3 regions of the Actinomadura coerulea genome follow, and region 1 is predicted to be linked to each of the others. Evidence: riboswitches for the same ligand, from Rfam matches in the RefSeq annotation. Region 1 holds a riboswitch; each other region holds the start of a gene.

Region 1 (3,264 bases):
CCAGCACCGAGCCGCGCGCGGACGGGTCCACCCTGCGCATCGCGACCGTGGTGAGCGCCGTCCCGGACGCGGTCAGCGCCTCGCGCAGCACCGCCATGCTCGGCGCCCCGCCCGTTCCCATGATCAGCCGCGAGCCCAGCTCCTCGCCCGCGATGACCAGCCCGTCGGTGTCGCTCATCCTCATCCTCCCTGGACCGCGGTCAGCACCTCGACGCGGTCGGCGTCCCGCAGGCGCGTGGCCTCCCACTCCGCGCGCCGGACGACCTCGTCGTTCAGCGCCGCCGCCACGCCCGTCGCGGCCGCGGTGACGGACGCGACGACCTCGGCCACGCTCGCGCCGTCGGGCAGCTCCCGCGGCTCACCGTTGACGATCACCTTCATGCGCTCACCTCGGGGGAGAAGCGGTCGGGGGCGAACGGCCCGGCGACCTCGGGGACGGGCCCGTCCAGCAGCATCGCGGACAGGATGTCGGCGCTCACCGGCGTGAGCAGGACGCCGTTGCGGAAGTGCCCGGTGCCCACCAGCAGCCCGGGCAGCGCGGTCGGGCCCATCACGGGCGCGTTGTCGGGCGAGCCGGGCCGCAGTCCGGCGGTGACCTCGGCGAACTCCAGCTCGGTGATGCCGGGCAGCAGCTCGCGGGCGTCGCGCAGCAGCTCCCACAGCCCGCCGGCGGTGACCCGGGTGTCGAAGCCCAGCTCCTCCTGCGTGGCGCCGAGGACGATCTCCCCGTCGGCGCGCGGCACCAGGTACACCGACGATCCCCGGACGAGGCCGCGGGCCGGCCGCCGCAGGAACGGCGTGCGGGTGCGCAGCCGGATCACCTGGCCCTTGACCGGGCGGACGGGTGGAACGGTCCCGGGAGGCAGGCCGCCGAGGTCGCCCGACCACGGTCCGGCGGCCAGCAGCACCCGGTCCGCGCGGATCACGGTGCCGTCGTCCAGGCCCACGCCGGCGGCGGCGTCGTTCTCGACGACGATCCGCTCGGCCCGCCGCCGGACGAGCCGGACCCCCAGCCGCTCGCCCGCCGCCAGCAGCGCCGGGGCGAGCCTGCGGGGGTCGACCGAGCCGTCCTCGGGGGCGAGCAGGCCGCCGCGCACGCCGGGCGCGAGCATCGGCTCCAGCCGCCGGCACTCGCGGCCGGTGAGCGCCTCGACGGGGATGCCCAGGCTCTCCTGGAAGCGGCGCAGGTCGTCCAGGTGCCGCAGGTCGTCGGAGTCGAACGCGACCTCGATGATCCCGTCGGTGCGGTAGCCGGTCTCCAGGCCGGTCAGCTCCTCCAGCTCGGCGACGAACGCGCCGTACCGGTCGCGGGAGGCGAGGCCGAGCCGCAGCAGCGGCTCCTCGCCGTAGGTCAGCTCGCTGACCGGGGTGAGCATGCCCGCCGCCACGGAGGAGGCCCCGGACGCGGGCGCGGGATCGACGAGGGTGACGGCGGCGCCGCCGGCGGCGGTGCGCCAGGCGGTGGCGAGGCCGATCACCCCGGCGCCGATGATGACGATCTGCATGCGCGCTCCCTTCGCCGGCATGATCCGGATCAGGTCGTGGCGGTCGGCGGCCCGTTCAGCCGCCCTCTCAGCCCGGTCGCACCGGACTCCCGCGCTCTGTGCTGTTCTGCCCCCACCTTACGACCTCGGCGAACCGGGCAACTGCCTGGACACCTGTCCATCCCCGGATCGGCCCCCGTTAGGGTGACCTTCATGGACAGGGTCATCGTCGTGGGTGGAGGGCTGGCCGGCGTGCGCGCCGTGGAAGCCCTGCGGAGCAAGGGGTACGAGGGCGCGCTGACCCTCGTGTCGGCGGAGCGGCACCGGCCCTACGACCGGCCGCCGCTGTCGAAGGCCGTCCTCGCGGGCGAGTCCGACGACACGACCGTCGACGCCGACTGGGACGCGCTGCGCTGCGAGCTCCTGCTCGGCGAGCGCGCCACGGGCCTGCGGCTGGACGAGCCCGGACGCGGCGGAACGGTGGAGTCCACGGCGGGAGACCTGCCCTTCGACGGGCTCGTGATCGCGACCGGCGCCGCCCCGGTCACGCTGCCCGGGGAGGGGCGCCAGCACGTGCTGCGCACGATCGACGAGGCCCGCGACCTGCGCGCCCGGCTCACCGCGGGCGCCCGCGTCGTGATCGTCGGGGCGGGCTGGATCGGCGCCGAGGTCGCCACCGCCGCGGCCCGCCGGGGCTGCGCGGTCACCGTCGTGGAGGCGGCCGACACCCCGCTGGCGGGCGCGATCGGGCCCGAGGTCGGCGCGCTCACCGCCCCCTGGTACGCCGAGGCCGGCGTCGAGCTGCGGACCGGGGTCAAGGTCGCGGAGGTGCGCGACGGCGGCCTCGTCCTCGCCGGGGGCGGCCACGTCGACGCCGACGAGGTGGTCGTCGGCGTCGGGGTGCGGCCCGTCCTGTCGTGGCTGGAGGGCTCCGGGCTGCTGCTGGAGCGCGGGGTCGTCACCGACGGCTCGTTCCGGACCTACATGGGCGAGGAGGCACCGGCCGCCCTGCGCCCGGACGTCGTGGCGGTCGGCGACTGCGCCGCCTGGTGGTCGCACCGCTACGGGCGGCGGCTCCTCGTCGAGCACTGGGACACCGCCCTGAACGCCCCCGAGGTCGCCGCCGCCGCCCTCCTCGGCCGGGACGCCGTGTACGACGCCGCCCCGTACTTCTGGTCGGAGCAGTTCGGGCGCATGGTCCAGTACGCGGGCGACCACTCGGCGTCCGAGCGGCTCGTGCGCAGGGGCGACCCGTCCGATCCCAGGTGGGCGGTGGTGTGGCTCACCGGCGACCGCCTCGACGCGATCCTCACCGTCGGCCGCCCCCGCGACCTGGTGCAGGCGAGGCGCGTGATCGCCGCCGGGACGTCGGTGGACCCGGAGGCGATCGCCGACCCGGACGTGCCCGTGCGGCAGGCTGTTCGCGCAGAGCGATCAGAGAGGACGTAACGGCTGCGCAGCGGGTTTGAGTCTTCCGAAGGCGTGGTAGCAAGGGGGCGTGACGCAGATGCACGCAACCGTTGACAGCGCACTGGACCCCCGCACCGACGCCCTGGCCGGCGAGTGGCTCACCCTCCGGGAGACCGCCGACAGACTCGGGATCAAGCCCAACCGGATCAAGCAGCTCATCCACGAGCACCGCATCCTCGCGGTGCGCCGGGGCGGGGAGCCGATGGTGCCCGCGGCCTTCATCAAGGACGGCCAGGTCATCAAGGGCCTGCCCGGCACGCTGACCCTCCTGTCGGACGCCGGCTTCGACGACGCCGAGACCATCCGGTGG
Region 2 (3,264 bases), 5.5 Mb from region 1:
ACGACCCGCCGGTCACGGCGCTCGGCGGGCTGACCGTCACCGGCGCGGCCCGGCACGGCAAGTTCCTCGACCTCGACGTCGACGGGCTGCACCTCGTCATCCATCTCGCCCGCGCCGGCTGGCTGCGCTGGCGCGACGAGATCCCGGCCAGGCCCGTCCGGCCCGGCGGCAAGAACCCGCTCGCCCTGCGCGTGCACCTGGACGACGGCTCGGGCTTCGACCTCACCGAGGCCGGCACCAAGAAGGGCCTCGCCGTCTACGTCGTCCGCGACCCGGACGACGTGCCCGGCGTGGCGTCCCTCGGCCCCGACCCGCTGGACGAGTCGTTCACCCCCGCGGCCCTCGCCGGGATCGTCAACGGCAAGCGCAGCCAGATCAAGGGCCTGCTGCGCGACCAGAAGGTGATCGCCGGTATCGGCAACGCCTACTCCGACGAGGTGCTGCACGTCGCCCGGATGTCCCCGTTCAAGATCGCGTCATCGCTGACCGAGGAGGACGTCGCCGTCCTGCACGAGGCGATCGTCACCACGCTGCGGGACGCGGTCGAGCGCTCGCGCGGCCTCGAGGCGCAGGATCTCAAGGGCGAGAAGAAGACCGGCCTGCGGGTGCACGGGCGCGCGGGCCAGAAATGCCCGGTCTGTGGGGACATGGTGCGCGAGGTGTCGTTCGCCGACTCCGCGCTCCAGTACTGCCCCACCTGCCAGACGGGCGGCAAGCCGCTCGCCGACCGCCGCATGTCCCGCCTCCTGAAGTAGCGGCCGCGGGCGCCGTGAGAAGGGCCAGGCCCCGGCGGGTGCCGGGGGCCTGGCGTTCGGAGTCGGGGACGGAGCCGGAACGGGGATGGCTCGTCCGAGGGACGGGTCGGGCTCAGCGGACCTTCGGGACGTTGCCGAAGACCGGGCCGATCTGGCTCCAGCGGTTCAGCTGGCAGCCGTCATCGCGGGTGAACGTGGTGTCGATCTGCTTGCCCCGCCAGGTGCCCTCGACCGTGGCGATCTCCGGACCGCCGTAGATCTGGGTGCACACCTGGTCCTTGGGGACGGGTGCGAAGGGATCCTTGACCTTGGTGAGCGCCGCGCAGGCGCCGACCGCCTCGGGGTGGTCGCCGCCGGGCGGGTCGCAGGTCAGCCGCCAGGTCTTGGCGGGCGCCTCCTTGGAGGCCTTCACCCGCACGGTGAGCGTGTCCGCCGGCGAGCCGGACGGTTGCACGGACGTCGTGCCCGAAGGCGCTCCGGATGAGTTTCCGTTTGCCGGTTCGTCGCCGCAGGCGGCCGTGGACAGGAGCAAGGCCAGCCCGGGCGTTGCGAAAAGGAGCGTCCGATACCGCATGCGTGATTCGACGCAGGGGGGCTTCGCGCGGTTCCATGGGGGTGTGATGAATTTCGGGGAAGACGTACCGGCCGTGGTCGCCGCGGACATTCCGCAGGACGGCTACCTGCTGGACGTCCGGGAGCAGGACGAGTGGGACGCGGGCCACGCGCCCGCGGCGGTCCACATCCCCATGCGCCATCTCGGCGACCGCGCCGGCGAGATCCCCCGCGACCGGGAGGTCTACGTGATCTGCCGGTCCGGGGCACGGTCGGCCCAGGTCACGTCCGCGCTGAACCAGGCGGGGTGGCTGGCGAGGAACGTCGGCGACGGCATGCACGGGTGGGCCGAGGCGGGGCGCCCGATGGAGGGCGCGGGGGACGGTCCGCCGTACGTCGCGTGATCTGAAGGATTTCGTGTGATCTGACCCGGATGCCCTCTTCTGAGGCGTGACGGGCGGTTGTACGATCGGGCCTGACCGATAACCGCGGGAGCTCGGGCCACAGCCGGGCTGAGAGGGCGGCCTCCAAGGCGTCGCCGACCGCATGAACCTGTCCGGGTAATGCCGGCGTAGGGAGTGTGTGTCCCGTGACGTCCGACGTCGAAAAGCGCCCTCAGGGCGAGCGCGCCCCCGACGAGGTCCCCTTCACCCTCGACGAGCCGGCCCCCAAGGTCCTCGGGTTCTGGGACCAGAGCGCCTTCTGGGGGAACCTCGGCGTCAGCCTCCTGGCCTTCTCCGGCGCCTACACCGTCCTCGCGCCGGACGCCGACGGCCGGCCGACGATCTCGATCATGGCGGGCATCGTCGCGATGGCCGTCGGGACGGCCCTCGGCGGCCTGATGCTCGGCCTGGCCGCCGTGCCCGGCGCGCGCACCGGCCAGCCCGCGATGGTGCTGCTGCGCGGCCTGTTCGGCGCGAAGCTGTCGTACGCGCCGACCGTCCTCAACATCGCCCAGCTCGTCGGGTGGGGGACGTTCGAGCTGATCGTCATCGCCGACGCCGCCCGCGAGCTGTGGGACGGCGTCCCGCGCTGGGGCTACGTGCTCGCCGCGGGTGCGATCACGACCGTGCTGACGGTCTGGCCGCTCGGCTCGGTACGGTTGCTGCGCCGCTACGTGACCGTCGCGGTGGCGATCGCGCTCGTGTACTTCTACGTCCAGCTGGTGCGGGAGCCGCTGCCCGACCTGACGCAGGGCTCGTGGGGCGGGTTCTGGCTCGGCGCGGACGCCGCGCTGGCCGTGTCGATCTCCTGGGTCCCGGTCGCCGCCGACTACACCCGGCACGCGCGCACCGAGCGCGGGGCGTTCGGCGCCGCCGCCGTCGGCTACTCCGTCACGCAGATCGTCGCCTACGTACTCGGGCTGCTCGCGCTGGCGCTGGTCGCGGGGGACTCCAGCAAGATCTTTGATCCGTTCCTGGGCGTCTCGCTGGGCGTGGTGTTCTTCGCCGTGTTCGTGCTGCGGGAGGCCGACCAGTCGTTCGCCGACACCTACTCCACGGCGGTGTCGATCCAGAACCTGTTCCCCCGGGCCGACCGCCGGGTGCTGAGCGTCGCGCTCGGCATCGGCATCACCGTGCTCGCGCTGGTCCTGGACATCGGCGACTACGCGGGCTTCCTGTCGCTGATCGGATCGGTGTTCGTGCCGATGCTCGGCGTCCTCGCCGCCGACTTCTTCCTCGGCCGCCGCCGGGCGGGCGGCTGGGACGTCTCGCGGACCGCGCCGTCCCGCTGGGGCATGATCGCGGCATGGGCGATCGGGTTCGTCGTCTACCAGCTCGTCAACCCGGGCACCGTCGCGCGCTGGACCGCGTTCTGGTCGGACGTGCGGGACGCGCTGCACTTCACGCCGCAGACGTGGATGAGCGCCTCGCTGCTGTCGTTCCTGGTCGCGGGGGTCGCGGCCCTGCTCATCGGCAGGCTTACCAGACGGTAAGGTTTGGGTCGAAAGCAAGTT
Region 3 (3,264 bases), 1.2 Mb from region 1:
CCGGCCTTGACGTCCTCGCGGTCGGGCAGCCCGAGGTGCTCCTTCGGCGTGACGTAGCAGAGCATCGCGGTGCCGTGCCAGCCGATCATCGCGGCGCCGATCGCCGAGGTGATGTGGTCGTAGCCGGGCGCGATGTCGGTGGTCAGCGGGCCGAGCGTGTAGAAGGGCGCCCCGTCGCACCACTCCTGCTGCAGGTCCACGTTCTCCTTGATCTTGTGCATCGGGACGTGGCCGGGCCCCTCGTTCATCACCTGGTTGCCGAACCGCGCCGCGATCCGCGTCAGCTCTCCCTGGGTGCGCAGCTCGGCGAACTGGGCCTCGTCGTTGGCGTCCGCGACGGAGCCGGGGCGCAGGCCGTCCCCGAGCGACCAGGTCACGTCGTAGGCGGCGAAGATCTCGCACAGCTCCTCGAAGCGGGTGTAGAGGAAGTTCTCCTCGTGGTGCGCCAGGCACCAGGCCGCCATGATCGACCCGCCCCGCGACACGATCCCCGTCTTGCGCCGCGCCGTCAGCGGCACGTAGGACAGCAGCACCCCGGCGTGGACGGTCATGTAGTCCACGCCCTGCTCCGCCTGCTCGATCACGGTGTCGCGGAAGACCTCGTAGGTGAGCTCCGCCGGGTCGCCGCCGACCTTCTCGACCGCCTGGTACAGCGGGACGGTCCCGACCGGCACGGGCGAGTTGCGCAGGATCCACTCGCGCGTGGTGTGGATGTCGCGGCCCGTCGACAGGTCCATGATCGTGTCGGCGCCCCAGCGGGTCGCCCAGGTCATCTTCTCGACCTCGTCCTCGATCGAGGACGCGACGGCCGAGTTGCCGATGTTGGCGTTGACCTTGACGAGGAAGTTCCGTCCGATGACCATCGGCTCGATCTCGGGATGGTTGACGTTGGCGGGCAGCACCGCGCGCCCGGCGGCCAGCTCGTCCCGGACGAACTCCGGCGCCACGCCCTCGCGCAGCGCGGCGAACTCCATCTCCGGCGTGATCTCCCCGCGCCGCGCGTAGGCGCGCTGCGTCACCGCGCCGCCGGTGGCGCGCCGCGGCCGCCGCGGCAGGGCGCCCACGCCGCCGGCGCCGGGGAGGGCGGGGGGCGACGACCGCCTCCCGTCGTCCTCTGGGCGTACCGCCCGCCCCTCGTAGGGGGCGGTGTCGCCGCGCTCGGCGATCCAGGTCTCCCGCAGGGGCGGCAGCCCCCCGCGCACGTCGGTCTCCTGCTCTGGATCGGTGTACGGCCCGGACGTGTCGTACAGGACGACGACGTCGCCGTTGGTCAGCGGCACCTCCCGCATCGGGACCCGGATGTCCGGGCGCGAGCCCTGGAGGTAGGTCTTGCGGGCAGCTGGAACCACAGGTTCGGTCATGACGACTCGATCTCTCCCTACGCCGGCATTACCCGGTCAGGTTCATGCGGTCAGCGGCCGTCCCAGCCGCTATCTCAGCCCGGTTCGCCGGGCCCCCGCGATCTGTCGCCACGACGTTAACCCGGGCGGCCCCGGTTGCCGCAACCGCCGCCCGTGGGTTAGAACGCGCCCGCGCGGAGGTCCCGCGCGGGGAGCGCGACGGGCAGCGCCAGGACCAGGGTCCGGAGGGGGTCCGGGGCGGACGGCGACCGCTCCAATTCCACCCGGGACCCGTCGTCGCCGCCGGCCCGCAGGGCGGCCGAGCGGCGGCCGTCGACGCCGGTGACGACGCGGCCGTCGCCGGTCGCGCGGGTGCTGCCGAGGAGGATCCCGCCGGCGGTGTGGAAGGACGGCTCGCGCAGGCCGCGCACGAATCCGAGGGGGCTGCCGTCCGCGCCGAGGACGCGCACGCGGTCGCGGCCCGGCAGCCGGGACGGGCCCCGGACCGTCAGCAGCACGGCGGCGTGGGGGTCGCGCAGCACGGTGGTCCGCCCGCCGCGCCGGCGGCACGCCACGGCGAGGACGGCGCCGCCGCGCCGGTCGCGGTAGCGGCCCCTGCCGTCCACGACGATGTGGCGGGCCCGGCCGAGGGCGCCCGCCGCGGGCGGCGGCACCTCCCGTCCCTCGTCGTCGACGACCCGCCAGGCGGCGCCCAGGCGGTCCGCGGTCGCGGTCCGGACGGCCGGGAGCCATCCGGACGGCAGCGATCGGCCCCTGAGCAGGGTCACCGCCCTCCCGTCGACCTCGGCGACGGCCTCGACGCCCGGCGCCCGCCCCGGGTCGAGCCAGAGCGTCCAGACCGGGTCGTCGACGGGCCACCGGATCCCCACCGCCTCCACGGCTCCGGCCGGGACGGCCGCCTCCCGCCCGCCGCGGCGGAGGGTCACCCCGTCCTCGCCGATGGTCACGACGAGGCGGGTCCGGTGGAGGCGGGCAGCCCAGAGGACGGCGGCCAGGGCGGCGACCAGGCAGCCGCCGCCGCAGAGCAGCAGGGTCCGGCGGGCGCTCTCCGGGTCGAGCGTCCGGGTGCGGGTCGCGAGCACGAGGACCGCGGCGGCCGCCGGCGCGGCGGCCAGGAGGCGGAGCGGCCATCGGTAGGCCCGCGCCCCGAGCGTCATCCGGAGTCCGGGCCGGGAGGAGGGGGGCTGAGGGGCGGCAGGCGGGGGGACAGCAGGCGGGGGGACGGACAACTGTCGGCCCTTCGTGACGGGGTATGCAGCACTATAAGGCGGGCCTCCGGCCGCGCACGGCCCACCGGAAGGATCATTCGTGCGGGGCGTGCGCGCGGGGCGCGGGCCGGCGCGCGAAGATCGCCTGAGTGGGGGAGAATGGGCGCGTGCTGAGGGTGCCCCGGGTCGACGCGACGGTGAAGGACGCCCTGGCGGCGTCGGCGCTGGCGGGAGCGGCGGCCGCGGCCGCCGTGCTGTGGCCGGGCGTGCGGGGGCTGGACGCGCCCGGCGCCCTGCTGCTGGTGGCGGCGCACGTCCCGCTCGCGGTGATCCGGCGGTGGCCGGCCCCCGGCCTGGTGGCGCTGGTCGCCCTGGTGCTGCCCTACCACCTGGCGCAGTACCAGCACCACGCGCTGGTGCCCGCCGAGGTGATCGCGCTGTTCGCCTACGCGGTGCTCGGGCGCCGGGTGCGGATCGTGCTCGGCGTCGCCGCGTCCCTGCTCGCCGTCTGCGTGGTCGGCATGGCGATGCGGGCGGGCGGCGGATCCCTGCGCGAGCAGATCGCGGTCATCGAGGCCGTGGTGTCGGTCGTCATCGCCGTCCAGGTGTGGCGGGTGCACCGGGCGCGGCTCGCGACGATCACCGAGCGGGCCGAGCGGGCCGAGCGCACGCGGGAGGAGGAGGCGCGCCGGCGG

What was found. Region 1 has a riboswitch for thiamine pyrophosphate ahead of thiO (glycine oxidase ThiO). Riboswitches for the same ligand answer to the same signal wherever they lie in the genome.
Region 2: it holds a riboswitch for thiamine pyrophosphate, as region 1 does, so the genes downstream of both, BKA00_RS28370 (purine-cytosine permease family protein) here and thiO (glycine oxidase ThiO) in region 1, are expected to answer to the same signal.
Region 3: it holds a riboswitch for thiamine pyrophosphate, as region 1 does, so the genes downstream of both, thiC (phosphomethylpyrimidine synthase ThiC) here and thiO (glycine oxidase ThiO) in region 1, are expected to answer to the same signal.

What each region holds. Positions count from the first base shown of each region.
Region 1 is NZ_JACHMQ010000001.1:658,860-662,123, forward strand. Features, by position in the region: gene BKA00_RS03100 (thiazole synthase) at 1-178, opposite strand, end outside; gene thiS (sulfur carrier protein ThiS) at 181-381, opposite strand; gene thiO (glycine oxidase ThiO) at 378-1,505, opposite strand; TPP riboswitch at 1,495-1,608, opposite strand; gene BKA00_RS03115 (NAD(P)/FAD-dependent oxidoreductase) at 1,698-2,933, shown strand; gene BKA00_RS03120 (helix-turn-helix domain-containing protein) at 2,992-3,264, shown strand, end outside.
Region 2 is NZ_JACHMQ010000001.1:6,135,614-6,138,877, forward strand. Features, by position in the region: gene BKA00_RS28355 (Fpg/Nei family DNA glycosylase) at 1-755, shown strand, start outside; gene BKA00_RS40645 (SSI family serine proteinase inhibitor) at 868-1,167, opposite strand; gene BKA00_RS28365 (rhodanese-like domain-containing protein) at 1,376-1,711, shown strand; TPP riboswitch at 1,786-1,902, shown strand; gene BKA00_RS28370 (purine-cytosine permease family protein) at 1,897-3,243, shown strand.
Region 3 is NZ_JACHMQ010000001.1:1,875,392-1,878,655, forward strand. Features, by position in the region: gene thiC (phosphomethylpyrimidine synthase ThiC) at 1-1,361, opposite strand, end outside; TPP riboswitch at 1,357-1,470, opposite strand; gene BKA00_RS08625 (hypothetical protein) at 1,520-2,518, opposite strand; gene BKA00_RS08630 (sensor histidine kinase) at 2,737-3,264, shown strand, end outside.